4 regions of the Williamsia sp. Y853 genome follow, and region 3 is predicted to be linked to each of the others. Evidence: riboswitches for the same ligand, from Rfam matches in the RefSeq annotation. Region 3 holds a riboswitch; each other region holds the start of a gene.

Region 1 (7,063 bases), on a different contig from region 3:
CATGGCTAACGCTCAGGCATCCAGGTCCGATTCATCCCCCAAAGCCACGTTGTGGTGCCACCAAAGGAGTGAAGATGAAGCAGAAGTTCATTCGCGCCGCCGTCGCTGCGGCCGCGGCAGTCGGAATCGCCGCAGGCAGTGCAGTCGCCACGGCCCCCGCGCAGGCTGCCCCCGTTGGTCCGGTCGACCTCGATCTGACCGGCGGCGTGTTCTGCTCGTTCGGCAAGCCAGGCGACCCGTGGGTCAACTCCTGGTACATGGTGCGCTGGATGGAGGTCAAGGCATACGGTGCCGACTTCCCCAACGTGACCCTGCAGGAGTTCAACGGGGCTTCGAAGTTCACCCCGAAGCTCAAGAAGAACGAGACCCTGCGTATCGAGACCAAGTGGTTCGGTTGCTTCCCGAGCTCGATCTCGGGCTACACCATCTCCAGCAACATCGACCCGCTGCAGAACAACATCGGATTCTGGGCGAACATCCAGCGTCGCGACAACACGCCGGACGACGACGTCGCCCCAGCCGCATAAAAAATCCGCTCCACTTGCCTGCGTTCGCTCCGGTTGCAACCGGCGCGTACGCGAATAAGTGGAGCGGATTTTTTTGGTTGGAGAGCCTCAGCCCTTCTCTACCTTGTGGGGTTCGGAGGCGGCGAACATTTCGTCTCGTTCGACGACCTTGACTCGTTCGCGACCTTCGGCGGCGCCTAGTGCGCGTTCGTGTTCGTCGAGGCGGTACCAGCCGTCCCAGGTGGTGAAGGCGACGTTTTTGTTGTCGAGGTATTTGATGATGGCGTCTTCGCCGGGCTCGGCCGGATGGAGGAGTTTGCCTTCACCCATGTCGTTGAGCAGGCAGTCGACGGTCTCGTTGGCGTCACCCTTGGTGTGACCGATCAGGCCGACGGGGCCGCGTTTGATCCAACCGGTTGTGTATATGCCGGTCATGTGGGTGCCCTGGTCGAAGACCCGACCGGCTTCGTTCGGGATGACGCCGGCCTGGTCGTCGAACGGCAGCTGCGGCAGGTTGTCCGACAGGTAGCCGACCGCGCGGTAGACCGCACCCAACTCCCAGTCGGTGAACCTGCCGGTGCCGCGGACGTTGCCGGTGCCGTCGAGTTCGGTGCGTTCGGTCCGCAGTCCGACGACTTTGCCGTCCTCGCCGAGGATTTCGGTTGGCGACTCGAAAAAGTGCAGGAACAGTTTGTGCGGGCGGCCTTTGGGGTCGCGGATCGCGTACTGCTCGATGATGGTCGCGACCTGATCGGTGATCTTGCTCGAACGGCGGGCGACGGTGGAGCCTTCGTCGTACTCGATGTCTTCGGGGTTGACGATCACATCGATCGTCGGGGAATGGTCGAGTTCTTTGAGCTCGAGCGGCGTGAACTTGGCCTGCGCGGGGCCGCGACGTCCGAAGACGTGGACCTCGACGGCTTTGTTGGCCTTGAGGCCTTCATAGACGTTGGCCGGGATCTCGGTCGGCAGCAGTTCGTCGCCGGTCTTGGCCAGCACGCGCGCCACGTCCAGTGCGACATTGCCCACACCGATGACCGCGACCTTCTCGGCTTCGAGGGGCCAGGTGCGGGGGAAGTCGGGATGTCCGTCGTACCAGGCGACGAACTGGGCGGCGCCATAGGAACCGTCGAGGTCGATGCCGGGGATCTGCATGGCGCGGTCGTCGGTGGCGCCTGTGGAGAAGATCACCGCGTCGTACATCTGCTGCAGGTCTTCCAGGGCGATGTCGCTGCCGAAGTTGACGTTGCCGATCAACCGGATCTGCGGCTTGTCCAAGACCTTGTGCAGGGCGGTGATGATGCCCTTGATCCGGGGATGATCGGGGGCCACGCCGTAGCGGATCAGCCCGAACGGGGCCGGCATCCGCTCAAACAAATCAATTGAGACGCCACGGTCTTTTGCTTTGTCCGACTTCATCAATGCGTCGGCGGCATAGATACCGGCGGGGCCGGCACCGACGATGGCCACGCGAAGCGGGCGGTTCTGATCGCTCATGAGTCGCAGTTGCTTTCTCGTGCGGAGAGTTCAGGCGGACGTCACCGACGCGAACCTGGGGAGGCTACTTCCTCCCCACGGTAGGCGCTGGACCTGACCGGAACCAAAAACGTCGGTTTCTGGGTCAGTCAAGTAAGGGTTGGCTGACCAAAATCTTGTTAACCGTCTCACGGTGGTGGCAGGTCGGGCAAATATGAGCGATAAGCTCGCGGCCATGGCAGGAAGCGACTCCGCAGCCGACCGTAAACGGTCGGGTGGGGGCAAAGAGACAGAACCAGAAGTTTTTGACGACGAGCGACGGACCATCTGGCCGTTCCTTGTGGCGGCCACGATCATGGTCGTGGTCCTGGGTGCGATCGTCCTCATGCAGGTACTTCGCCCGGCGGAGGACCGGCTGACGGACCAGGCGAAAGTGACCCACGCCGTCAACGACTACTACACGGCCCAGAACGCGATCAACTACACGAGCTACCGTGCCGTCTTCTGTACCGCCGAGCTCGAGTCTGCGGACTTCCCGAGCCAGGACGAGTTCACCGCCGAGTACCGGGACGCGCGTGATGCCGACGGCAAGATCGAGGTCGGCAACATCTCGGAGACCGTCGTCAACGGCGATCGGGCCACGGCCAATGTGCACTGGTTCCGGGAACAGAAGAGCGAAACCACGATCACCCCTATTGTTCTGGTCAAAGAGGGTGGCAACTGGAAGGTGTGCGCATGAGCTACGCAGGCGATCTGACCCCGCAAGAGGCATGGAAGATCCTCGACGAGGATCCGACGTCGGTACTCGTGGACTGTCGGACCCAGGCCGAGTGGAGCTACGTGGGCGTACCGGATCTGTCTGGTGTCTCCAAGAAGCCGATACTCATCGAGTGGGTCAGCTTTCCTGACGGTGCCCGCAACGCCGATTTCGTTGGGCAGTTGCGCGAAGCCGGTGTCGAGAACGACCAGCAGGTGGTGTTCCTCTGTCGTTCCGGACAGCGTTCGATCGGTGCGGCGCAGGCCGCGACGGCCGACGGGGTGGCCAAGGCATACAACATCCTCGACGGTTTCGAAGGTGCCACCGATCCGGACGGACATCGCGGTGCGGTCGGCTGGAAGGCAACCGGCCTGCCGTGGCGGCAATCGTGACCCAGACGGCCAGATTCAAGACAGCATATTGCGCACGATGGAGGACGAGTTGAACGCCAAACTGCCCGAGGGACTTTCGCCCGAGACCCTGGCTGTGCGCGGAGGGCTCATGCGGTCCGGTTTCGAGGAGACCTCCGAGGCCATGTACCTGACCTCCGGGTACGTCTATTCGTCTGCAGCTGCGGCCGAGCGGGCCTTCACCGGCGAAGAACAGCGATTCGTCTACTCCCGCTACGGCAACCCGACTGTGGCCATGTTCCAGGAGCGGCTCCGTCAGCTCGAGGGTGCCGAGGCGTGTTTCGCCACCGCCAGTGGCATGGCGGCGGTCTTCGTGGCGCTCGGTGCGCTGCTCAAGACGGGTGACCGGCTGGTGGCTGCGCGCAGCCTGTTCGGTTCGTGCTTTGTCGTGTGCAACGAGATCCTTCCCCGCTGGGGCATCGAAACCGTCTTTGTCGACGGAGAAGACATCGAACAGTGGGAACAGGCACTGTCGAAGCCGACTGACGCGGTGTTCTTCGAGACCCCGTCGAACCCGATGCAGACCTTGGTCGATGTGGAGCGCGTCTGCGAACTCGCCCACGCCGCCGGTGCAAAGGTTGTGCTGGACAACGTCTTTGCGACCCCGCTCCTGCAGAGCGGCCTCGAGCTCGGTGCCGACGTGATCGTGTATTCGGGTACCAAACACATCGACGGCCAGGGCCGGGTGATGGGCGGGGCAGTGCTCGGAACCAAGGAGTACATCGACGGTCCGGTGCAGACCCTGATGCGGCACACCGGTCCGGCGCTGAGCCCCTTCAACGCCTGGACGTTGCTCAAGGGACTCGAAACCATGCGGTTGCGGGTGGATCATTCGACCGCCGCGGCATTGCGCATCGCCGAATTCCTGGAAGCCGATCCGCGGGTTGCGCGGGTGAGATATCCGTTCCTGCAGTCACATCCGCAGCATGATCTGGCGAAGAAGCAGATGTCCGGTGGTGGCACCGTGGTGACGTTCGAACTCGCCGACACGGACTCGGCATCCGGAAAGGCGCGCGCGTTCGAGCTGCTCGACGGTCTGCAGATCATTGACATCTCGAACAACCTCGGGGACTCGAAGTCGTTGATCACGCACCCGGCCACCACCACCCACCGGGCGATGGGACCCGAGGGCCGGGCCGCGATCGGGCTGTCCGATTCGCTGGTCAGGCTGTCGGTCGGGCTCGAAGGTGTGGATGATTTGTTGAAGGACCTGGACCAGGCCCTGTAGCGGGAGTCGGACGACGCCACCTGAGGTCGTCACCGGAGATCGGAGGGTGGGCATTTTTCACTCGCTGGCCGATTGGGTCATCTCGATCGTGCAGTCGACGCCGCCGTGGGCGGTGTACCTCGTGGTCTTCATCGTCATCTACTGCGAGGCGGCCGCGCTCCTCGGCCTGATCATGCCCGGTGAGACAGTCCTGCTTGCCGGTGGCGTGGCAGCCGCCGTCGGCCAGACCAACATCGTGTGGCTGATAGTCGGTGCCTGCATTGCGGCGGTACTCGGTGACTGGACGGGCTATTCCATGGGCCGCAGATCCGGCGGCCGCATCACCGAAACCCGCTTCGGTGGGTGGGTTGGGCGAGAACGCTGGCAAAAGGCCGAGGAACTCATCCGCCACGGCGGGGTCGCCACCGTGATCGGGGCGCGCTGGATCGGATACGTCCGCACAGTCACCCCGTTTGTGGCCGGGATGAGCAAGATGCCGACGCGTCAATATTTGCTTGCGAATGTCGCGGGCGGCGTCGTCTGGGTGAGCGCGGTGTGCATCATCGGCTATGCGGTCGGCGAGACGGTCGGGGCAACGCTGATGTTTTATCTGGCGGTTAGTGCGGGCGTACTCATGTCCGTCTATTTCTTCTTTCGCTGGTGGCGACACCGGAGTAGGTCACAAAAGTCCTCTGCCAGCGCGGAATAACATTCACGCCGCGTTTTAAAGGTTTGTCATTTGACAGGGAAATCAATGGCGCTGCAATGTGGTTATCGGTGATGAGTGCCAGCGACAAGCCCCGGCTTGCTGGCCGGCAACCCTCCATTCGCGGCGGGGTGCTCCGGGTGACAACCTGGCCGCTGTCTGTTCGGACGGCGGCAAGCGCGGACTCCGGCGGAGTCCTGATCCGAAGGGGATGCGGGTGACAAGCTCCTCCACCAGTGATCTCAGGGAAGACATCGCCCGGTTCGTGAAGGCGCGTCCGACCGATCGAGTTCTGTTCGCGTCCGAACTTGCCGAGGCCGTTGCGCTGGTCGCCGGTGTTGCACCAGGTGACGTCCTGACACTCGATCTGACGGCCGACCTCGCGGCCACCACGTCTGAAGGCGCTGACCGTGTGATGCCGGCGCAGATTGATCTGAGGACCACCCTCGCCGCGGTGGACAGTGAACTCGAACGTCGACCGGCCGCACTCCTGATCGTCCCCGCGGTGGCCGAGGCCACCGGCGAAGTTCTGCCGTTGCCCGCCCTGGCAGCGATCGCACACCGACGCGGCGCGCGACTGCTGGTCGACGGCAGCGAGATCGTCCCCCGGCGGGCCGTGAATCTGACCAGCCATGGAATCGACTACCTCGTGTTGTCCGGCCGGTCCATGGCCGGCCCGGCTGTGGTTGTTGGGCGCGGCGACTGGCTCGCAGACGCCCGGGCCGACGTCGACGACATCAGCACCGGTCATTCCCCGGCCCGGGCGTTGGCCGACCTCGGCTACGAGTGGGTCGGCCTCCACGAGCAGGCGTTGTCGGAGTGGCTCGACGCCCAGGCGGCCCGGCTTCCCGGTAACCGCCGGCTCCAGTTGTGGCCCGATGCCCGGGACAGGGTGGGAATCGCCTCGCTCACCGTTGCGGGCCGTTCCGAACCCGTAATCATCCGCTGGGGTGCCGGCACCAGCATCGATGAGCTTGCCCGGCAACTGAACTCACTCACCGAGAATGTTTTCGAGCAGGAGAAGTCATGACCGAGATCAGTAGTGCCACCACCCCGCGGACGCGCCCCGAACTGCTGGTTGCCATCGACGGTGACGACCATCCGATCGCCTGGAGCGGGCGCCGTCCGGCCGATGCGCGGAGTTCGGCGGTCCGTCGGATCCGCCAGCCGGACTTGCGCGGCGGCATCAAGGAGCGGGCTGCGTTGCGCGCCGGATGGCAGGACCTCGGTGAGGATCCCGCTGACCTGCTGGTGGCGTTGGAGATAGACGTGGTGATCGCCGAAGACGCGGCCACCGCTCGGGCCGAGCTCCTCCGGCTGGGGGAGTCGCGATTCGGCGACACCGTGCGCTATGTCGGCACCGCCAACGGACTCCTGACGCTGATTGTCGACATCTACGCCGCCGAGGTCGCCGATGCGGTCATCCTGCGGCCCCTCGACCAGGGACAAACAGGCGATCGGCCCGGCTCGGCGCAGCTCATCGCCGATCAGGTGCTGCCCGGTCTGCTCGAGCGGGCTGCCGCAGCCTGATCCCCCCACCACGCCTGCCTTCAGGCGTGGGGGAGGGGGCATGGTCGATCAGCTCTCGCCGTTTTCCCAGCGATCGATGATCCGTGCGCGAGCATCCTCGGTCAGCGAGCCGAACAACCGCAGTCTTGCCATGCCGCCGTCGGGGAAGATGTCGAGGCGGGCCTCGGTCAACGGTCGATCGACCTCGATCAGGAACCGGTGCCGGGTGTCGGGTTGCAGGGGAGACCGGCCCAAAACCTCGAACCACTCACCGTTTTCACCGTCACGGCCACGTATCGTCGCCGATCCCGGCGCATTTCCCAGGAAGTAGCTGGTATCGAGTTCGGCGAGTCCGATCGTCGACTCACCGGCCAATTTGACCTGTACCCAGTCGTTTCCGTCATCGCGTCGGCGTGAGGTCTCCCAGCCTTCGCCCATCGTGCGGGCCCGTCCGGGCATCAGGAGATTGTTCGGAGAGCCATAGAACATGTT
Region 2 (7,063 bases), 590 kb from region 3:
CAAGATCCTTGGTCATCTTGCCACTCTCGACCGTCTCGATGACAACGTCCTCGAGCTTCTGGGCGAACTCACGCACCTCGGGGGTGTTGTCGAGCTTGCCACGATGATCGAGACCGCGGGTCCACGCGAAGATCGACGCGATCGGGTTGGTCGAGGTCGGCTTGCCCTGCTGGTGCTGACGGAAATGCCGGGTGACGGTGCCGTGCGCGGCCTCCGCCTCGCAGACGCTGCCGTCCGGGGTCATCAGAACCGAGGTCATCAGACCCAGCGAACCGTAGCCCTGGGCCACGGTGTCCGACTGCACATCGCCGTCGTAGTTCTTGCAGGCCCAGACATATCCACCCTCCCACTTGAGGCTGGAGGCAACCATGTCGTCGATCAGCCGGTGCTCGTAATGGATTCCGGCAGCGTCGAATTCAGCCTTGAACTCGGTATCGAAGACATGCTGGAAAATGTCTTTGAACGCTCCGTCGTAGGCTTTGAGAATGGTGTTCTTGGTCGACAGGTACACCGGGTAGTTGCGCTGCAGACCGTAGTTCAGCGATGCCCGCGCGAAGTCTTCGATGGACTTGTTGAAGTTGTACATACCCATCACCACGCCGCCCTCTTCGGGCATCTGGACGATCTCGTGCTCGATCGGCGCGGAGCCGTCGTCCGGGGTGAACGTGATGGTGACCTTGCCCGCGGTGGCAACTTTGAAATCGGTCGCGCGGTACTGGTCGCCGAACGCGTGACGTCCGACGATGACCGGCTTGGTCCATCCCGGCACCAGTCGCGGGACGTTGGAGATGATGATCGGAGCGCGGAAGATCGTGCCGCCCAGAATGTTTCGGATGGTGCCGTTGGGCGAGCGCCACATCTTCTTCAGGCCGAACTCTTCGACACGAGCTTCGTCGGGGGTGATGGTGGCGCACTTCACGCCGACACCGTGTTTGAGGATGGCGTATGCCGAGTCGATGGTGACCTGGTCGTCGGTACGGTCACGTTCCTCGATGCCGAGGTCGTAATACTCCAGGTTCAGATCGAGGTACGGGTGGATCAGCTTCTCTTTGATGAACTGCCAGATGATCCGAGTCATCTCGTCGCCGTCCAGCTCTACGACCGTTCCTTCGACCTTGATCTTGCCCATATGGCTACGCGTCCTCCTCGACGATGTGTGCCCCGCTTTCGGACGCCGACTCGTGAGCTGGCGCGCCTGCACCCAAACATGTTCAACCTAGTCCGGCGGGCTGTTACCTCGCTCACCGGACAAAGTAAATATAACGGGCGTACTGCTTGCCAGCATACCCATCACCTGACGGGTCAGGGGCGTCAGCGCAGGGGCCGGATCACGAGGCGGTGGTGAGGTCCGCCGACATGTCAACGGCCATTGTCTCGGTCGCAGCAGGCGCTTCGACAGCAGGCAGATCAGGAGCGACCGGCTTCTGACCTGCCGTGGAATCAACGACGTCGGGGCCGTCGTCATCAGCACCCTGGTCCGCGTGGGAGGTTGCCGGACCGTTCCACACCGGTACGGAGGCGGGCACATCGGCTTCCGGCACAGCGGGATCCGACACAGCCGGCGGGGACACCTCGGGCGCCCGATGCCGACCAGGCCCCGGGATGACGTCGGCAGAGGCCTGCGGGCGATCAACGGACGACGCAGCGAGTGCCCTCCGAGAAGCACCGGCAAGGGCGGTGTCTGTGGCCGGGTCCCCCACGTCCGCCCTGCCCGCGGAGACCGCACCGAATGCCGCATCCGCCATGGCGCGCACCGTCGGTGCCGCGATGAACCCGAGATCCGGGTCACGGTGGTCGAGTACGGCATCGATCACCGCAACCCAGTCCCGAACGAAGTTCACCGGATATTTGACGATGCTGACCGCGCTCCCGAGAATCGCGGCCCACGCGGCCGGGTCACCGGACAGCGCGTCCCGGACCGTGTACAGGTCGGTCAGATACGCACCATGCCCGAGCTGCGGGAGCGCAGGCAGCAAGCCCATGATCGCGCGGGAGATCGGCCGGATGACCTCCGGTTCGGCATAGGGGAAATCCAGAATCACCGGGCGCAGCAGATTGGGCAGTCCGACCTGCGCCAGCACAGTGGTGAGTGAGGGATCGGCGGCGATGAAGATCACCGTGGCACCGTCGGGACCCTCGATGACGGTGATCCCGTCGGTGCCCACAGCCACCCCCGGGCCTGCCGTCATGATGTCGCCATAGTTGTGGTGCTTGACCCAGAAGCCCAGCAACGCGTCCAATGCCCCGATCGGATCTCGCCGCGGGTCGGGTATGTCACAGACCGGGTCACCATCGATGCAGACCGAATACACCGGCATGTCGCCGAAGTCGCCGTCGCGCGAACCATCGAGCATCGCACCCGGATACGCATTGATGAGGTTGACCTCGGCTCCGGCACCGTCGTTTGTGCCGCGTCGCCGAGGGTCGGAATAGAGCTCGCCCGACACTCCGACCGAGGTCACGCCGTCGGCCTTGCCTGCCGCGATGTCGGCCAGTACATCGCCTGCGATCCGGGCCCCCTGCGAATAGCCGGCGATGACGGCCGGGTTGCCCGGGCAGTTGGCCTGATAGGTCGCCACATCCTGGGTGAGCGCGGCTTGTCCGATGTCGATGTTCTCGTCGTAACTCTGTGCACCGAGTGGCCAGAAGGTCCCCGGATAGTCGACGCGTTTGATCACGTAGCCCCGGGCGCTGTAGCGGGTCTCCACCCCTATGGTGTGCAGGAAGTTCGGATCGTCGGTTCCGGCCACCACGAACACGACGCCGTCACCACAGTCGTACGCCTGCGCCTGGGCCGCGAGCCCTGGAGCACTCCCGAGGAAGGTCAACACGGGCAGCGCGACCGCAGCCGCTCCGGATGCCAGCGCCGCCACCCGTCGGCCGGCCGGTTTCGGAACAGCGCGATCAGGCTTCGTCCTCACACCCACAGCAGCCCCAGTTGTTTCGAATCACCGACGGCCTCAAGCATTTCGAGGCAGTTCACCAAAGTTACGGTGGACATTGACAATGGCCAATCGCATGAACGTAGTACAGGGGCATCCGGCTGGTGGCGAATCGCAGAATCTCCGTGCGCTGAACGCTTTTTTGAACAGGAACCGCGTGTTATATCCTTTTGGCCAGGTCCTGAGTGTCAGCGACAAGCCCCGGCTAGCTGACCGGCAACCCTCCAACCGCGGTGGGGTGCTCCGGGTGACGACCAGGTTGCGGTTCGCCGCGGCAAGCGCGGGGTCCGAAAGGTCGGACCCTCTAATTGGATGTCTACCGACCATGAAAGAGAAGTCCTACATGTCTGACACCGACGTCAATCCGGCTGACAACTGGAGCTTTGAAACCAAACAGGTCCATGTTGGCCAGAGCCCTGATTCGGCAACCTCTGCCCGTGCCCTGCCGATTTACCAGACAACGTCGTACACGTTCCGCGACACCGAGCACGCCGCCAACCTCTTCGGTCTGGCCGAGCCCGGCAACATCTACACGCGCATCATGAACCCCACCCAGGACGCCGTCGAGCAGCGAATCGCAGCCCTCGAAGGTGGCGTGGCGGCTCTGCTCGTCGCGTCGGGTCAGGCCGCCGAGACCTACTCGATCCTGAACATCGTCGAAAACGGCGGTCACGTGGTGTCGAGCCCGCGACTGTACGGCGGTACGTACAACCTCTTCCACTACACGCTGCCCAAGCTCGGAATCCAGGTCAGCTTCGTCGAAGATCCCGAAGACCTCGACAGCTGGCGCGCGGCCATCCAGCCCAACACCCGGGCGCTGTTCGGTGAGACGATCTCGAACCCGAACAACGAGATCCTCGATCTCCCCGGCATCTCCGCCGTCGCCCACGAGGCCGGCCTGCCATTGATCGTCGACAACACCGTCGCCACCCCGTACCTGATCAACCCGCTGGAGCACGGCGCCGACATCGTGGTGCATTCGGCCACGAAATACCTTGGTGGACATGGCACCGCGATCGGCGGCGTGATCGTCGACGGCGGCACCTTCGATTGGCGGGGCCAGCGTGACGGTGTAGACCTGTTCCCCGGATTCACCACCCCGGACCCGAGCTACCACGGTGCGATCTTTGCCGACCTCGGTGCTCCGGCCTACGCCCTCAAGGCCCGCGTGCAGTGGTTGCGCGACACCGGTGCCGCCATCTCGCCGTTCAACGCGTTCCTCATCGCCCAGGGCCTGGAAACACTCAGCCTGCGGATCGAACGCCACGTGTCGAACGCCCAGGCGGTGGCCAAGTACCTGGAAGAGCACCCGCAGGTGGAGTCGGTGGCCTACGCCGGACTCGAATCCTCGCGCTGGTACAAGCGAGGCCAGGAATTGGCTCCGCGCGGCCAGGGCGCGATCATCGGCTTCGAGATCGTCGGCGGCGTGGACGCGGGCAAGAAGTTCGTCGACGCACTGGTCCTGCACAGCCATGTCGCCAACATCGGTGATGTGCGCTCGCTGGTCATCCATCCCGCCTCGACCACCCACTCCCAGCTGATCGCTGAAGAGCAGCTGGCCGCAGGCGTGACCCCCGGCCTGGTCCGGTTGGCTGTCGGCATCGAGAACGTCGTCGACATCCTCGCCGACCTCGATGCAGGCTTCGCTGCGGCCAAGTGAGGTGAGTATCGACCCGCACACGCCACCACGAATCCATCCGGACTGGGAATCCCTGCCCGATGGGCAGCTGACCAGTGTGCCGGTCGGCCCGATTTCGCTGGACAACGGTGGACAGATCGAGAATGTGACCCTGGCGTTTCAGCGCTGGGGCACACTCTCGCCCACCCGCGACAACGTAGTTCTGGCTCTGCATGCCCTGACCGGCGACTCCCACGCAACCGGACCCGCCGGTCCCGATCAGCCCGCCCCCGGTTGGTGGGACGGGCTGATCGGTCCGGGCGCCGCAGTCGACACCGACGAGTGGTGTGTCGTCTCGGCGAATGTCCTCGGTGGATGCGGCGGTTCCACCGGCCCTGCATCACTGGATTCCGACGGGCAGGTGTGGGGTTCACGGTTCCCCAACATCACCGTGCTCGATCAGGTCCGCGCCGAGGTCGCATTGCTCGACGCGCTGCAGATCGATACCGTCGCAGCCGTCATCGGCGGCTCGATGGGTGGCGCCCGCGCGCTGGAATGGGTCATCGGTTACCCGGAGCGAGTGCGGAGCGGCTTGATCCTGGCCGTGGGCGCTCGCGCATCAGCCGACCAAATCGGTACGCAGACAACACAAATTGCGGCAATCAAGGCCGATGCCAACTGGCAGAACGGCGACTATCACGGCACCGGTCGTACCCCCACGTCAGGTCTCGGCATTGCCCGCCGCATCGCGCACATGTACTACCGCAGCGAACCCGAACTCGACCAGAGGTTCGCCAACCTCCCTCAGGGACAAGAAGATCCGCTACACGGCGGCCGCTACGCGGTGCAGAGCTACCTCGAGCACCAGGCCGACAAGCTTGTCCGCCGGTTCGATCCGGGTAGCTACGTGGTGCTGTCCGAGGTGCTCAACAACCACGACGTCGGACGCGGACGCGGTGGCATCGAAGCCGCCCTGCGGAGCTGCCACGTACCCGTCGTGGTCGGTGGCATCGACTCCGACAGGTTGTATCCCCTGCGTCAGCAGATCGAGTTGGCCGAACTCATGTCCGGCTGCGTCGACGGATTGCACGTGGTGCATTCCGCCAATGGCCACGACGGATTCCTGACCGAGTTCGAAGCGGTCTCAGACCTTCTCAAGAAGACTCTCGTCCTCGCGCGTGGCTGATACCGCCACCTGACCGGCCGGCCCACGTGGCAGTCGGTCAGGTGCGGCAGCACCGGAAAATCGTCAGGCTGCCGGCGGCGACGTCGGCACCGTACCTGACGCCGGATCGTCGGACCGCGGTGAAACCGTTGGGGCAACGAGCGCAGGCGCGGACGGTGCCGGCGACTGCGTGCCCTCTTGCGGCTGAGCGGGTTCAGCCTCCGGGATCGGATCGGGCGTCGTTGATTCCGGCGGCGGAGGAGTCGACGGAGACGATGGAGACGACGGAGACGACGGGGACGACAGGTCGAGATTGGGCGGCCACGTGATGCTCGGCAACGGGAACGGGATCAGGGACGGGCTCAGGGTTCTCGTCGGCGGATCCGAAAAAGAAACCGGCGGCGGCAATTCGGTTGTCACCCAACCAGGTTCGGGGTTTCCATCGACAACCGGTGGTGCCATATCCCACGTGGTCTCGGTCGGTTTCGGCGTCAGCGTGGAGGTCACCTGCGCGTTGGTCGTGGTGGTCGTTGTCTCCGGTGGAGCTTCAGCGATTGCGGATGGCACCGTCGGAGCCTCCGTGGACTTGATCGGTGTCGACGGGTTGCCTGCGAGCGATGATCCGACCGCATACACGGTCATCAACGCTCCCGCGAGCAACGCGCCGAACATGGCCAGCGGCGCCGCCGACAACCAGTCCCGGCTACGCCGTCCACCGATGAAGGCAAGCCCGGCAGGCCGGGTGCTCGCGGCGGCAAGGCGGGCGGCACCGGTCGCCGCAACCGATTCCGGGCCGTCCGGAAGCACCGCCTCGACACCGGCCTCGTCGGTGATGAGGTCGCGGACCAGTGGAATGTTGGCAATGCCACCGATGAGCACGATGGCCTCTGGGCGGGAGGCCGCCGTGTAGTCGAAGACGGCAGCAGCCGCCGCCTGCGCCATCGGCCGGATGAGACCTTCGAACGATGATCGGGTCAGGGTGCCGGTATCCGACGCGCCACCGATCATCAGCGAGGTCGACTCACTCACGGACAGTTCTTCTTTCGCGGTCCGGCATGCGCTCAGCACCGTGGACCTGCGACGTCCGCGCAGGCGACCGATGATGGTGTGGTCCTGCATCAGCAGAGCATCGAGCGCAGCGCCCGAAATCGCCTCGCTCCGTTGCAGGTCACTGATCCGTCCGGTCGCCGGATCGAGTGTGTACATGCTCATCCCGGTGTCGCCCAGATCCACGACGACCACCGATGCGAAGCGGCTGATCTCGCCGGTTGATCCCAATTGGTGCGCCACAGCCTCTGTTTCGGCGATCAACTGGATCTGCCGCTTGACACCGGTACC
Region 3 (7,063 bases):
AGCTGCCGGCCAGCCAGGCCGCGCGGAGCAGGTCGGATCGGGCCTGCGCGTCGTGGAGATCGGCCATCACGCGGGGGAGTGCGCGGTTGATGGCCGTGACGGCGTCGAGTGCCATGAGGTCGGTGACCGGATTCGCGTCGGCCGAGTACAACGCCTCGACCGCATGCGCCAGGGCATTGATTGAGCTGGTGAGTGTGATCGCGGCAGGCAGATCCATGGTCAGGTCGACGTCGTAGATAACGGTCTCGGGCAGGATGGCCGGCGAACTGCGTGTGGTCTTGACCCCGTCGACGGTCTCGCCGAGTACCGGCGTCACCTCAGAGCCGGCATAGGTGGTCGGAACGATGATCTGGTCGTATCCGCCGCGTACTGCCAGCGCCTTCGACAGTCCGGTTGCCGAACCACCGCCGATCGCCACCACGCAGTCGACATCTGCCGCTTCGGCCAACTCCATCGCGCGCTCGGTAACCTCCAGCGGCGTGTGCATGACCGCGCCGTCGAAGCGGGCCACGAGCGCAGTGCCCAACTGGCCCGTGAGCTCGGTGGCCAGGGATTCGAGGCGCGGTCCGGCGATCAGCAGAACCCGACTGCCGCCGAGCCTGCTGACCTCGTCGCCGACGGTTGCCAGGGTCCCGCCGCCGAACACGATCCGCGACGGCGGTCCGGGATCGGTGAAGCCCCGCATCGGGTCTGCCATGTTCCCGGTGTCTCAGGCCGCTATCGCGGCATGCATTTCCCACACGATGACCTCGGCATCGGAGGTGGCGGTCAGCTGTTGCCCGCCATCGCCGTGGACGCGGACCGCGTCGCCGTCGCCGAGGTTGCCGACACCCTCCATCACGACGTCGCCGCGCGGGACGAAGACGTGCAGCAGGGGAGCGTCGGGAAGTGTCAGGGGATGCTGCCCGGGGGACATCCTCGCCACATGCATGGTGGCGTAACGGTTTTTGATGCGGATCGCCGAATGGTCGACGTACTGCGGCATGCCCGAGGCCACCGGAACCAACCCGCCGGACAACAATTCGTGGTCGATCTCCAGTTGCTCGTAGCCCGGCGTGATACCGGATTCATCAGGGACAACCCACATCTGGACGAAGTGCACGGGATCGTGGGTCGCGTCGGCGGTGTCTTGGCGCCAGACATCGTTCTTCTCCGAATGCATGATCCCGGTACCGGCGCTCATTCGCTGCGCCAGACCGGGGTAGATGACGCCGTTGTGTCCCATCGAGTCCTGGTGGACCAGGGAGCCCTGCAGAACCCAGGTGACGATCTCCATGTCCTGATGGGGATGAGTGTCGAAACCTTGTCGGGGCAGGACGATGTCGTCGTTGTTGACCATCAGGACACCGTGGTGGGTGTTGGCCGGGTCGTAGTGGGGGCCGAAAGAGAAGGAGTGTTTGGAGTCGAGCCAACCCGCGTTGGTCTTGAAGCGACTGTCGGCACGGCGGACGTCGAAGCGGGTGGGAGGTGTTGCTGTGGTCATCGGTAGGGCCTTTCGAGTGGAGCGCTATCGCCAGAAGCCATGTCTAGAGAACGTGAGAGCCGTACATCTCGCCGAGTGGATCGGCGATGAGTTCGAGGCGGGCCCCGTCGGGGTCGCGGAAGTACAGCGACACCTCGCTGTGTTCGATGAGTTCGACGCCCGCGTCGATCAGTTTGTCGCGCAAATGTTTCCAGCGCTGCGGCTCGACACTGATCGCGACATGATGCAGCCCGCCGAGGACTTCCTGGTATGGACCGACATCCAGGCCGGGAAAGTCGAAGAACGCCAAGAGATTTCCGTTGCCGATGTCGAAGAAGAAGTGCGAGGAGCCGGGATAGTCGCGGTTCTCGATGAGTTCGGTCAGCGGGAATTCGAGTAGGTCCTGGTAGAAGCGAACGGTGCGTTCGACGTCGCTGCTGACCAGTGCGGTGTGGTGCAGACCGCGAGCAGAGGAGGCCGGCCGGGATTCGGCGGGTATCAGGTGTTCGGCGCGGATCGCCTCACGCTTGCCCGCATATTCCTGCAGGCGCTTCTCGTCGATGTCGGCGGTGCTCATGGCCGGTCCTTCCGTGCGGGGGTCTTCATCCAGTGTGCGCTTCGTGTGGGCAGAGGTAAATGGTTGCGTGCTCAACTACTTCGGTAGCGTACCGCAACTGGTTGCCTTGTCAACTACTTTGGCTATGCTCTAGTCGTGGAATCAACACAGTGGCTCAGCGAGGACGAGCAGCGGACGTGGCGCGCGTACCTGGATGCGACCCGGTTGCTGCTGCGGACGCTCGATCAGCAGCTCGCCAGGGATGCGGGTTTGTCGTTCACCGACTTCGAATTGCTGGTCATCTTGTCCGAGGCGCCGCAGCACCGACTGCGCATGCGGGATCTGGCTGATGCGATCACGACCACGAGAAGTGGCGCCACCAGGGCAATCGGCCGTCTGGTCGACGCCGGATGGGTGCTTCGCGTCGAATGCGAAGACGACAAACGCGGCATGATGGCGGAATTGACCGACGCCGGGATGCAGAAGCTGGCGTCGGCGAGCCCCGGACATGTCGCCGAGGTCAGGCGAAACATGTTCGACCTGCTCAGTCCGCGCGACGTTGCCGTGTTGGGGCGAGCATTCGCCGACACACGCGAACACCTGCTGCAGGCGCCCGAGTAGACGGCCGGTTCGATCGACAAGTCATCCCGGCTGCGGTGTGGCGGTGAAAAGTCATTGCGGGTACAAGCATCTTGCCGAACCTCTTGTACTCCCGGGCGCCGACCGGTCCTCGCTGATGGCAGATCGGGAGATCGCGTTTGTTCTGTTTGGCGTCGCAGCCCCCAGGATCATCGAAGACGAGGGCAACAAGCCATAGCGGGTCCGGCGACCTGGGCGCACGATTCCGATGGCCATCAAAAGATGGCGTGGGGTTTGAACCTGACTGAATCTAACCGTTCCACGGCGGGTGGTCATGACGCGTCGTGCCGGACGGCCTGCGATCACCGCGCACCGACCGGATCGCCCTGGAGGCTGTTGTGCTGCGGCAATGCTTCAGAAAGTCCATCGGTCCGTTCGCCGGAAAGGGCTGAACATCCCTGATGGCGGGACCAACGTGACTCACACTGTCTGTCGGGCAAGTTGATTCATCGTTTGACGCGTTATGGGCACCGGCTTACTGTGCACAAGGATCATCAAGAGCGATTGAGAGACCCGGCTCGCTGACGTCGCAGCAACCCCCCGCCTCGGCGGGTGCGGGTGCTACTGCCGGGACCGATGAAGGTTGTGTGCCATGCCGTCAGTTCAGGAGTCCGGGTGAAGTTTCTGTTGATCAGTCTGATCACCCACACGCCTCACCCGTTGTCCGGCGAGACCGTGACCCCGGCGGAGCGGTTTCGAGAAGTGATCGACAACGCGGTTCTCGCAGAGGAATTGGGCTTCGACGGTTTCGGGGTGGGCGAGCGGCACGAGAGGCCGTTCATCTCCTCGTCGCCACCGGTTGTGCTCAGTAACATCGCCGCACGGACTTCGACCATCGCGCTGTTCACCGCGGTGACAACGCTCAGTCTGCTCGATCCGGTTCGCGCCTTCGAGGACTACTCGACCCTCGACAACCTCTCCGGTGGCCGACTGCAACTGATGATCGGCAAGGGCAACGGCGCCGCGCAGGCCAAGCTGTTCCACGTCACCGAGGCCGACCAGTGGGAGCGCAACCGGGAAGGCTACGAACTCTTCCGACGGTTGTGGGAGGACGACACGGTCACCTGGACGGGCAAGTACCGGCCGTCGTTGACCGACGCCGAGGCCCTGCCCCGCCCGCTGCAGAAGAAGATTCGCGTCTGGCACGGCAGCGCCACCAGCCGTGAATCAGTCGATCTGGCAGCATTTTACGGAGATCCGCTGTTCTCGGCCAACGTCACCAATCCGATCGAACCCTATGCCGAATTGATCGACCACTACCGAGCGCGGTGGGCGGCATACGGGCACGATCCGGCGGATGCTCTCGTGGGTGCGGGATCGGCCGGGTACTACGCCACCAAGAACTCGCAGGATGCGATCGACACATACCGCCCGATCTTCGACGCCACCTTGGCGAGAATCGGGTCATTCGGTCTGCCGCTGGTGTTTCCGACCCTCGAGGACGCCATCGAACGAAGCTCACTTCTGCTCGGGAGCCCGCAGCAGGTGATCGACAAAGTGTTGCGATATCACGAGAAGTTCGGTCATGAGGTCATGCATCTGCACGCTGACGCCAGCGGCCTCACAGACTCCCAGCATCGCGACTCGCTCGAACTCTTCCAGTCCGAGATCGCACCGGTGCTCAGACGTGAGATCCCGAGCCGCCCGATCTCCACTCCCGTCGCGTTGGAGGCTCTGACATGACCGCTTCGACCCGGCTCCCGCCGTCGATGCGTATCGGTCGGCGCATCTTCGCGCACTTCATCTGACACATCGAAAAGGACAAACATGCCAGTAGAGTTCCTGGGGATCGCTGCCACGAATGACGGCACCGAGATCCACCCTCGTACCACCGCCGGCTCCTTCGACAGGGAGTACACGCTCAAACTCGCTCGTGCACACGAGGATTTCGGATGGGACCGGATCCTGTTCGCCTATGGTGCCGGTGCTCCTGAACCTGCGGCGGCCGCCTCATACATCGCGAGCAATCTCGAACGCATCGAGATCCTGCTGGCACACCGTCCCAATGTCTCGTACCCGACATTCGCCGCCAAAACCTTCGCAACACTCGACCAGATCTCCGCGGGACGGGTGACGGTGCACTTCATCACCGGCGGCAACGACAGCGAACAGCAGCGGGAGGGTGACTTCCTGTCGAAAGACCAGCGGTACGAACGCACCCGGGAGTACATCCAGATCGTCAAGAAGGTGTGGACCAGCCGGGAACCGTTCGACCACAACGGCACCTACTACCGGTTCAACGACTTCGTCTCCGATGTCTTCCCGGTTGCGCAGCCTCGGCCCGACATCTCCTTCGGCGGGTCGTCGTCGGCGGCCTATGCGGTCGGCGGCGCGGAGGCAGATATCTACGCGCTGTGGGGTGAACCCCTCGAAAACACGGCCGAGCAGATCGCGTCGATCACCGCGTCTGCGAAGGCCGCAGGTCGTGAAGGGCGCCCGCGATTACAGGTCGCGTTCCGGCCGATCATCGCCCCGACCGACGAATTGGCCTGGCAGAAAGCCGAATCGATACTCGGTCAGCTCAATGCCCGAGCAGCCAGCGCCGCCCAGCTCCCACGCGGATTCTCCCTGACATCGCCTCAGAATGCCGGTTCCCAACGTCTACTGGAGATCGCTGATTCAGTCGACCGCTTCGGCGCCGCGGGATGGACGGCAACGTCCAAGGCAACCGGGGGCGGCGGAAATTCCAACGCGCTGGTCGGTTCTCCGGAGACGGTGGCAGCCGCGCTGCTCGAGTACTACGACCTGGGGATCGACATCCTCTCGGCCCGCGGCTACGACCTGCTCGACGACGCGATCGACTTCGGCCGGTATGTGATTCCCATCGTTCGTGAGGAAGTCGCCAAGCGCGACAGGAAGATCGCGGGTGTGGCGTGAGCGGGCTGGTTCAAAACCACACTGATTTTATTGAAGATATTGGGGCGCAACGGTTTAACCTCATCAGTGAGCTGATAACGGGCGAAGCAGCCGCCGCTTCTCCGCAGGAGCGTGCTATCGCCAGGATCGATGGAGGAAATCGATGAATGCACGTGTGTCCCGCCCGCTGTTCGCCGTAGTCGGCGCCGCGCTGATGACAGCAACCCTGCTCAGCGCCTGCGGGTCCGACGCCTCCGGCGGCGAGGGCGACGCCGGCCCCGCTGCGCCGGGTGGAACCCTGCGCTACGGGCTTTCCGGGGCACCGACCTGTTCGGATCCGGCACAGGGCGCCACCAACCAGACGATCTATGTCACCCGCCAGGTGGTGGACTCCCTGACCGACCAGGATCCGCAGACCGGTGACATCACGCCGTGGCTGGCGGAGAGCTGGGAGATCAGCCCCGACGCAAAGTCGTTCACCTTCAAGCTCCGCGACGGCGTGACCTTCAGTGACGGCACGCCGCTCACCGCGGAGTCCGTGAAGAAGAACTTCGACTCCATTCTTGCGCTCGGTGCCGCGAAAACCCCGCTGGCCTCGAGTTATCTGACCGGCTATGCGGGAACCACGGTGGTCGACCCGCTGACCGCGACGGTGGATTTCAGCACACCGAACGCGCAGTTCCTGCAGGCCACGTCGACCTCGCAGCTCGGCCTGCAAGCCGATGCCACCGTCGCTCAGACCGCCGAAGCGCGGTGCCTCGGGACCAATATCGGCAGCGGCCCGTTCACCTACTCGGACTGGCAGCAGGACCGGTCGGTGTCGCTGGCCAAGCGCACCGGTTACAACTGGAGCTCCCCGGTTTTCGCCCATGCCGGTGAGGCATATCTCGATGGCATCGACTTCACGGTGATCCCCGAGTCGGGTGTGCGCACGGGATCGCTGTCCTCGGATCAGCTCGACGCGGTCAGTGACGCGCTGCCCCAGGACGCGCCACAGATCGAAGCGGTCGGTGGTCAGGTTCTCACTACCCCGAACCCGGGCATCACGTTCGGATTCCAGCCCAATGTGACCCGTGGGGTCCTCACCGATCCGGCTGTGCGGCAGGCGATCATCCCGGCCATCAACCGTCAGGAACTTGTCGACACCGTTCTGGGTGACGATTTCAATGTCGCGACCAGCGCACTGGCCGCGAACACTCCCGGGTACACGGACCTGTCGTCGGAGGTGACCTTCGACCAGGACAAGGCGCGCTCGATTCTCGACCGGGCAGGATGGGTCGACGGAGGCGATGGAATCCGGGAGAAGGATGGCCAGAAGCTCTCTTTCACGCTCTCGTTCAGCGCTGTGTTCACCGGTAACCAGGCGATTCTCGAGTTGGTTCAACAACAGCTGAAGGCCGTCGGGGTCGACCTGCAGCTCGGTCTCCTCTCGAATGCCGAGTTCACCGCGCTGCAGGCCAGCGGAGACTACGACGCGTTGTACTACAACAGCACTCGCGCCGATGGAGACATCCTGCGTACGACCTTCGGACTCGAAAGCCGCAACCTGA
Region 4 (7,063 bases), on a different contig from region 3:
GTGTGGCCGACGGCCGAGGTGGTCGGTGCTCAGTCCGACCAGTTCGAGCTGTTCGGCGACACGCTTGCGGCGCTCGGTCCGACTGATGCCACCGGTGGCCAGGAGCGGTTCTTCGACGATCCGTCCGACGGTGTGACGCGGGTCGAAGGAGCTCAATGGATCTTGATAGATGACCTGGATGCGTTGGCGTCGGGTGCGGACCTCTTTGTTCGACAGGGCTTTCCAGTCGGTGCCCGCGATCTCGACGGATCCTGTGTCAGGGACTTCGAGGTTCAAGAGCAGTCGGGCGACGGTGGATTTGCCGGAGCCGGATTCGCCGACGATGCCGAGGGTTTCGCCACCGTGTACGTGCAGGCTGACATCGTCGACGGCGCGCAGGCGGCGGTTGCCGGTGAGTGTGAAGTGTTTGGTGAGGTTGTGTGTCTGCAGCACAACATCATCGGAGATGGGGGCGCGCTGCAGGGTCTGGACGCCGTCGCGGGAGGACAGGCGGGTGCCGCGGGCGTGTGCGACCGGGATCGCGTCGAGGAGCTGCTGGGTGTAGGCGTGCTGTGGATTGTTCAGGACCTCGCGGGTGGGGCCGTGCTCGACGAACACCCCGTCCTTCATCACATAGACGTAGTCGGAGACCTGCGAGACCACCGCCAGATCGTGACTGATCAGCAACAGCGCGGTGCCGTCGGCCTTGCGTTGTTCGAGTAGTCGCAGGATCTGCGCCTGGACCGTGACATCGAGTGCGGTGGTGGGTTCGTCGGCGATGAGGAGGGCCGGATCGGCGGCAATCGCAGAGGCGATGAGCGCCCGTTGGCGCAGTCCGCCGGAGAGCTGGTGTGGATACTGTCCGGCGCGCAGGGTGGGGTTGGGGATACCGACCTCGGTGAGTAGTTCGAGGACGCGATCGTCGATGGCGTTGTTGCTCACGACCTTGTGTGTTCGCAGGACTTCACCGATTTCGGCGCCGATCGTGCGTAGGGGATCGAGGGACGTCAAGGCATCCTGCAGGACAAATCCGATGTCGCGGCCACGCAGGCGGCGCCATTGCCGTTCGGAGAACCGTCGGGTGTCCGATCCGTTGACCTGTAGTCGATCTGCTGTGACTTGTGCTGTGGGGCCGGCCAATCCGACCAGACTTCGGGCGGTGACACTTTTGCCCGAACCGGATTCACCGACGATGGCCACGCTTTGGCCGCGGTTGATGGCGAATGAAATACCGTCGACGGCGCAAATCGTGCGGGCGCCGGAGGGGAATCCCACCCGCAGGTTCTGTACATCGACGAGCGGTGCCTGCGGTGCTGCGTCTTTGGTGAGGGTTGTCATGGCGCCACCCGACCTTCGGTTCGTCGTTGCAGGTATTGGCCGACAACAGTCACCGAGAGAACGGTCAAGGTGATGGCAAGGCCGGGGAATACCGCCGGCCACCAGGCGACGGAGAAGTATGAGCGGCTGGCCGAGAGCATGCTGCCCCATTCGGCGGTGGGGGGTTGCGGGCCCAGACCCAAAAAGCTGAGTGAGGAACCGACTCCGATGGCTGCTCCGATACCGATTGTGGCCAGGACCAAGACGGGTCCGATCGCGTTCGGGACGATGTGGCGGACAACGATATTGGTCTGCGTCCAGCCCAGCGCCTTGGCGGCTTCGACAAACACCGCCCCGCGCAGACGGATGACTTCGCCGCGGACCAGGCGGGCGTAGCTGGGCAGGGTGACCACGGCGATGCCGATGATGGTGGTGAACGTGCCGGGACCGCGGGCGGCGACGATGAGGAAGACCAGCAGTAGTCCGGGGATGGACAGGAAGACGTCGAGCAGGCGCGAGACGACCCAGTCGCCTGCACGTCCGCCGCGGGCGGCGAAGACGCCGATCAGTGTGCCGGCCACCAGGGCGAACACGGTGGCGCTCACACCGATCAGCAGGGATGGCCACGCACCGTAAATGATTCGGGCGTAGATGTCGCGACCATTCTGGTCTGTGCCGAACAGGTGATCGACGCTCGGGGCCAGCAGCATGTCGAGTGGTTCGCCGGCGTTGGGGTCTCTGCCGGTGAACAGGCTGGGGAACAACGCCGCCAAGGTGATGAACACCAGGAAGATCGCGCTGAGGATCACCGACAATCGCAGTCGCCGAATACGTTGAACAACAGTCTGTCCGACAGCGAAACGGACCGCTCGATGGTCGAGCTCCGCTGCGCTACGTCTCCGCAGTAAAGGGTCGAGCTCCGCTGCGCTACGTCTCCGCGGCGCCGGGTCGGGCCGGGTGTCGGTGGTCATGCGTTTACCTTCTCGGTTGCAGAGGTTGTGGGCCCGTCGGCCCGAACCCGCGGATCAAGCCAGCCGTATGCGGCGTCGATGAGGGTGTTGACGATGGTGTAGAACGTGGCGGCGATGATGACGACCCCGAGGACCAGTGGTAGGTCTTTGCTGGTGACCGCGGCGATGGTCAAGCGGCCCAGACCTTCTCGGGAGAAGACCTGCTCGACGATCACCGCGCCGCTGATGAGTGCGCCGACGATCCAGCCCCACAACGTGATCACCGGCATCGCGGCGTGGCGCAGCACGTGGCGGAGCAGGACCGCGGTCTGGCTGATCCCGCGGGTCCGCGCGGTGACAACAAATGTTTCGTCGAGCGTGCGTTCGACACCGTGCCGAAGCACTTGTGACAGCAGCGCCGCGGGTGCGGCCGCCAGCGCGATGGATGGTAATACCAGCGAAGCCACGCCATCCGAGCCGACCGAGGGGAACCAGCCGAGCTGGAACGAGAAGATGGTCAGCAGCAAGATGCCGAGCCAGAATGTCGGGACTGCCACGGTCAGGACCTCCAGCGAGGTGGCCGGGCCGCGTAGCCATCCTGGCCGGTTGGCCGTGGCCAGCCCCACCACCAGTGCGACGACCAGCGCGAGGATCGCCGAGACGATCACCAATTGCAGTGTGGGCCAAATCTGTTGACCGATGGCCTCGGTGACTGGCATTCGCAGCGCGTAGGACCGTCCGAGGTCGCCGTGAAGCAGTCGCCACAGGTAATCGAAGTATTGGACGATCAACGGATCGTCGAGTTTGTAGTCGTTGATGATCTGCGCCCGGACCTCCGGGGACACCTGCGCGGTGCCGATGATCGCGTTGATCGGCTCACCTTTGCCGGAATGCAGGACGAGGAAGGTGGCAGTGATCGCGCCCCACAGCACCAGCAGCGACACCAGCAATCGGCTGGCGACCGCCCGACCGAGGGAGCGAGTGCGCGCCACCTCGGTCGGGCCTGCCACCGTGTCGATCACGGTCACTTGCTCACCCAGGCGTCGTAGAACGTCGGGTAGGCCTGCGGTTCGAACTTCACGCCTTGCAGGTTGTTACTGCGGCCGAGCACGTAGTTGAAGACGTAGACCGGGAACACTGCGGCGTCGTCGGCGATCTGCTGCTGGGCGCGAGCGTAGATCTCCGACTGCTTGGTCAGATCGGTTTCGCCAAGCGCTGCGATCAAGTCGGAATCAACAGCGGGATTGGAGTACTTGGCCACGTTTGTTCCGAAACTGTCCACCGGAATGTTCGACGAATGATCGAGCGTGCGAAGTGCATCCGGTGACGCCCGCTGCCAGCTGATGTCGAGGACGTCGTAGCCGTTGGTGAAAAGGGCGGTGTAGTAGTCGTCGATGGTGGTGTTCTTGATCTGGTAGTCGACACCGATCTTCTTGGCGGACGACTGCACCTGCTCGAGCAGGGTGTCGCGTTGTTCGCGAGCGTATTCCTTGAGGAAGGGATGCACGACGGTCAGACGCTTTCCGTCCTTGGTGCGGTAGCCGTCGCCGTCGCGTGCGGTCCAGCCGGCTTCGTCGAGAAGCTGATTGGCTTTGTCCTCGTCGTAGACGTACGCCGACTCACTGGCCTTGTTGTAGCCGACCGTGGCGGGGCTCAAGGTGTTCTTCGCGGGCTGGAAGACGCCGAAGTAGAGCTTGTCGACGATGGTGTCCCAGTCGATTCCGGCCCGGAAGGCTTCGCGGACCTTGATGTCGGAGAAGACGCCGGCCTGTGTGTTGGGGTAGTAGTTGTAGTTTCCGCCCGGAGCCTGGACCGTCTCGACGGAATAGCCGGGTGTGTCCTTGAGCGCGCTGACGTTGACCGGCGGGACGCTGGCAATCGCATCGACCTGATTGCTGGTCAAAGCGCCGTAGCGAGAGGAGTCTTCGGGGATCTCCTGGATGCTGATGGCTGCCAGGTGTGCCTTGCCGGAGTGGTCGGCGTTGCCCGGACCCCAGTTGTAGGCCTCGTTGCGGGTGTAGTCGATGCCCTTGTTCGGGGTGTAGCCGGCTTCACTGACAAACGGCCCGGTGCCGACGATCTTGCTGCACAGGGCATCTGTTCCCTGAGTCAGGGTGGAGGGGGCCTCGATGCCGAGGTATGCCGAGGCCGCGGAGGGAAGGAAGGCCGAATTCGGCTCGGAGAAGGTGACTTCCACGTGCGTCGGGTCGATGACGTTGGTGCCGGCGTAGGTGGCGATGGTGTTGGCCGCGAGTTGGGACTTGGTGTTGGGGTCGACGATGTGGTCGAGGTTGGCCTTGACTGCGTTGCCGTCGAACTTTTCTCCGTTGGAGAAGGTGACGTCGTCGCGGAGGGTGAAGGAGTAGGTGAGCTGGTCGGGGGACACGCTCCACTCGGTGGCGAGCCAGGGGTCGAGGCTGCCGTCGGTGTTGAGGGCGACAAGAGAGTCGAGGATCGGGCGGGAGAAGAAGCCGGCGACGTCGGCAGGGCTCTGATGGGGGTCGATGCAGCCGCCGGGACTGCTGTTGATGGCAAACCGAAGGGTGCCGCCGTCGACGGGATCACCGGTGGCCGTCGCGGAATTATTGCTGTCGCCGGAGCCACAGGCGCTGGCGACAAGTCCGACCGTGAGAGCCGTAAGAATCGTGGCCTTGCTCAGATGACCCGGTCCGGGATGCACCCGTCTCAATCGGCCGGCAGCAGGTGTTCGGGACATCGGTTTTCTCCTCGTGAATGCAATGGGCGTGGCAGGTGCTCAGGATTCGATCGCGTGGTGCGTTGAACAAGGTCATCAAGCTTCCGGAAATCTCTTCGGGCTCGCTTGCGTGAACCCCGCGCTTGCCCCATGCCGGTGAAGGCTGGGGCCGTGTCTGTCATCCAGGGCACCCCGCCGCGGTGGAGGGTTGCCGACCAGCAAGCTGGAACTTGGCGCTGATACTCGTTGACACAGGGCAGTTGTTGTCCACCAAGCGAATCCGGGCATCATGTGGGTATGCCCGGGCAGGGGATTTCAACTGTTGGACAGAACCATACTCACGCTCCTGCGGAAATCCGATGGATGCGCGGAGTTCCGATCGCCGAGAAGTTAAAGCACATGGGTATGGACGACGCCGTAAAAGTCTGTTAGCGTCGGCGTCGGTCACGAGTACCAGCGAATAGCCCCGGCTTGCTGGTCAGCAACCCTCCATCGCGGCGGGGTGCTCCGGGTGAAGACCTGGCCTGTTCGAACCCGAACAGGCAAGCGCGGACCCCCCACGTCCGAGTTCCGAACTGCTCCATCGGCAGGTTCGAAACTTGGTGCGTGCGGAATCCCTGACACCGGAAGCTGGTGTGAGATATGAGCACTGCAACACTGAATCGAACCCTGAATGCTCTTGCAGCGATAGAAGGTTCGGACACCCAGGCGCCATTGCGGGATGGCTCGACCACGCGATACGTCAACTTCGACTACGCGGCGAGTGCACCGGCGTTGTGCAGCGTGGTCGAGAGAATCACACAATTGCTTCCGACCTACTCGAGCGTGCATCGGGGCGCGGGCTACGCATCGCAGGTCACGACGCAGGCGTACGAGACCGCCCGTGAGCAGGTCGCGGACTTTGTCGGTGCCGGCGAGCAGCACTGCCTGATCTTTACGCGGAACACCACCGATTCGCTGAACCTCCTGGCCCGCTGTGTGCCGGGAAAGGTCGTCGTCCTCGATCTGGAACATCATTCAAATCTGTTGCCGTGGAGTGACGTTCACGTGGTCCGTGCCGCGAATACGCTGGCCGCGACGATCGTTCGCGTGGAGACCGCACTGATAGAGACCGGTGCGGCGTTGCTGGCGGTCACCGGTGCTTCCAACGTCACCGGCGAGATCTTGCCGATCGGTGAACTGGCAGATCTTGCGCACCGCAACGGCGCTCGGATCGCTGTCGACGGAGCGCAGTTGGTTCCGCACCGCAGGGTGGACATCACTGCAGGCGGCATCGACTACCTGGCCTTTTCAGGACACAAGACCTACGCGCCTTTCGGGGCCGGAGTGCTTGTCGGACTGCGGGATTGGCTGGATGCGGCCGACCCGTACCTCGCAGGCGGCGGTGCCGTACTCAATGTCACCGAGCAGGACGTGAAGTGGGCGCCCGCGCCTGCCCGTCATGAAGGCGGTTCGCCCAACGTCCTGGGTGCGGCTGCGCTCGCGGCGGCCTGCGTCGAGATCGAATCCCTCGGGGAGGCTGTTGTTTCCCATGAAACGTCACTCACCGACCGGTTGCGCAATGGTCTGGCGGAGATCCCGGGCGTGCATGCCCTGAAGATCTTCACCGACAGCACCGATGCCGTTGGCGTTGTCAGCTTTGTCGTCGACGGGCATCGGGCATCTGAGGTGGCAGCCCATCTCTCGGCCGAACACGGCATCGGGGTGCGCGATGGACGATTCTGCGCCCACCCGCTTCTGGACCGTCTGGGCCACGGCTCAGGGGCTGTACGCGCCAGCCTCGGCCTCGGTTCGACCTCCGAGGACGTCGACCTTCTGCTCGCCGCCCTCCGAACCCTCTAGACCCCGGGGTGGGGGACACTCAGTGCGATGAGCGCGGTGTCGTCTTCGAGCCCGGCACCGAAACTGTCGAGCAATGCCCGCACGTCCTCGATGATCTGGCCTGCGGACGTCGGCGTGTGTGCCGCGGCGAACTCGAGCAGCGCACCGTTGTCGTCGTACCGCTCGGGACCAGGTCCGGTCCGCGCCTCGGTGAGCCCGTCGGTGTAGAGCAGGAGGGTGTCGCCGGCATCGAGGTGGATCCGCTTCGAGACGAACTCAGGGTCGCGCAGGATGCCGACCA

Evidence for each region. Region 3 has a riboswitch for S-adenosylmethionine ahead of AC1TPF_RS15735 (LLM class flavin-dependent oxidoreductase). Riboswitches for the same ligand answer to the same signal wherever they lie in the genome.
Region 1: it holds a riboswitch for S-adenosylmethionine, as region 3 does, so the genes downstream of both, AC1TPF_RS06695 (aminotransferase class V-fold PLP-dependent enzyme) here and AC1TPF_RS15735 (LLM class flavin-dependent oxidoreductase) in region 3, are expected to answer to the same signal.
Region 2: it holds a riboswitch for S-adenosylmethionine, as region 3 does, so the genes downstream of both, AC1TPF_RS13005 (bifunctional o-acetylhomoserine/o-acetylserine sulfhydrylase) here and AC1TPF_RS15735 (LLM class flavin-dependent oxidoreductase) in region 3, are expected to answer to the same signal.
Region 4: it holds a riboswitch for S-adenosylmethionine, as region 3 does, so the genes downstream of both, AC1TPF_RS21340 (ABC transporter substrate-binding protein) here and AC1TPF_RS15735 (LLM class flavin-dependent oxidoreductase) in region 3, are expected to answer to the same signal.

Annotation. Positions count from the first base shown of each region.
Region 1 covers NZ_JBXCJC010000001.1:1,410,423-1,417,485, forward strand. The annotation lists gene AC1TPF_RS06665 (hypothetical protein) at 75-527, shown strand; gene AC1TPF_RS06670 (FAD-dependent oxidoreductase) at 615-2,003, opposite strand; gene AC1TPF_RS06675 (Rv0361 family membrane protein) at 2,197-2,721, shown strand; gene AC1TPF_RS06680 (rhodanese-like domain-containing protein) at 2,718-3,131, shown strand; gene AC1TPF_RS06685 (O-succinylhomoserine sulfhydrylase) at 3,169-4,377, shown strand; gene AC1TPF_RS06690 (DedA family protein) at 4,424-5,065, shown strand; SAM riboswitch class IV at 5,133-5,248, shown strand; gene AC1TPF_RS06695 (aminotransferase class V-fold PLP-dependent enzyme) at 5,280-6,092, shown strand; gene AC1TPF_RS06700 (hypothetical protein) at 6,089-6,592, shown strand; gene alc (allantoicase) at 6,641-7,063, opposite strand, start outside.
Region 2 covers NZ_JBXCJC010000002.1:215,893-222,955, forward strand. The annotation lists gene AC1TPF_RS12995 (NADP-dependent isocitrate dehydrogenase) at 1-1,129, opposite strand, end outside; gene AC1TPF_RS13000 (cutinase family protein) at 1,329-2,921, opposite strand; SAM riboswitch class IV at 3,120-3,229, shown strand; gene AC1TPF_RS13005 (bifunctional o-acetylhomoserine/o-acetylserine sulfhydrylase) at 3,286-4,602, shown strand; gene metX (homoserine O-acetyltransferase MetX) at 4,577-5,746, shown strand; gene AC1TPF_RS13015 (Hsp70 family protein) at 5,810-7,063, opposite strand, start outside.
Region 3 covers NZ_JBXCJC010000002.1:808,207-815,269, reverse strand. The annotation lists gene AC1TPF_RS15755 (maleylacetate reductase) at 1-685, opposite strand, end outside; gene AC1TPF_RS15750 (pirin family protein) at 710-1,483, opposite strand; gene AC1TPF_RS15745 (VOC family protein) at 1,527-2,039, opposite strand; gene AC1TPF_RS15740 (MarR family winged helix-turn-helix transcriptional regulator) at 2,175-2,639, shown strand; SAM riboswitch class I at 3,146-3,240, shown strand; gene AC1TPF_RS15735 (LLM class flavin-dependent oxidoreductase) at 3,273-4,340, shown strand; gene AC1TPF_RS15730 (LLM class flavin-dependent oxidoreductase) at 4,425-5,534, shown strand; gene AC1TPF_RS15725 (hypothetical protein) at 5,531-5,680, shown strand; gene AC1TPF_RS15720 (ABC transporter substrate-binding protein) at 5,677-7,063, shown strand, end outside.
Region 4 covers NZ_JBXCJC010000004.1:168,779-175,841, forward strand. The annotation lists gene AC1TPF_RS21325 (dipeptide ABC transporter ATP-binding protein) at 1-1,317, opposite strand, end outside; gene AC1TPF_RS21330 (ABC transporter permease) at 1,314-2,267, opposite strand; gene AC1TPF_RS21335 (ABC transporter permease) at 2,264-3,274, opposite strand; gene AC1TPF_RS21340 (ABC transporter substrate-binding protein) at 3,271-4,962, opposite strand; SAM riboswitch class IV at 5,076-5,193, opposite strand; SAM riboswitch class IV at 5,384-5,496, shown strand; gene AC1TPF_RS21345 (aminotransferase class V-fold PLP-dependent enzyme) at 5,584-6,783, shown strand; gene AC1TPF_RS21350 (PP2C family protein-serine/threonine phosphatase) at 6,780-7,063, opposite strand, start outside.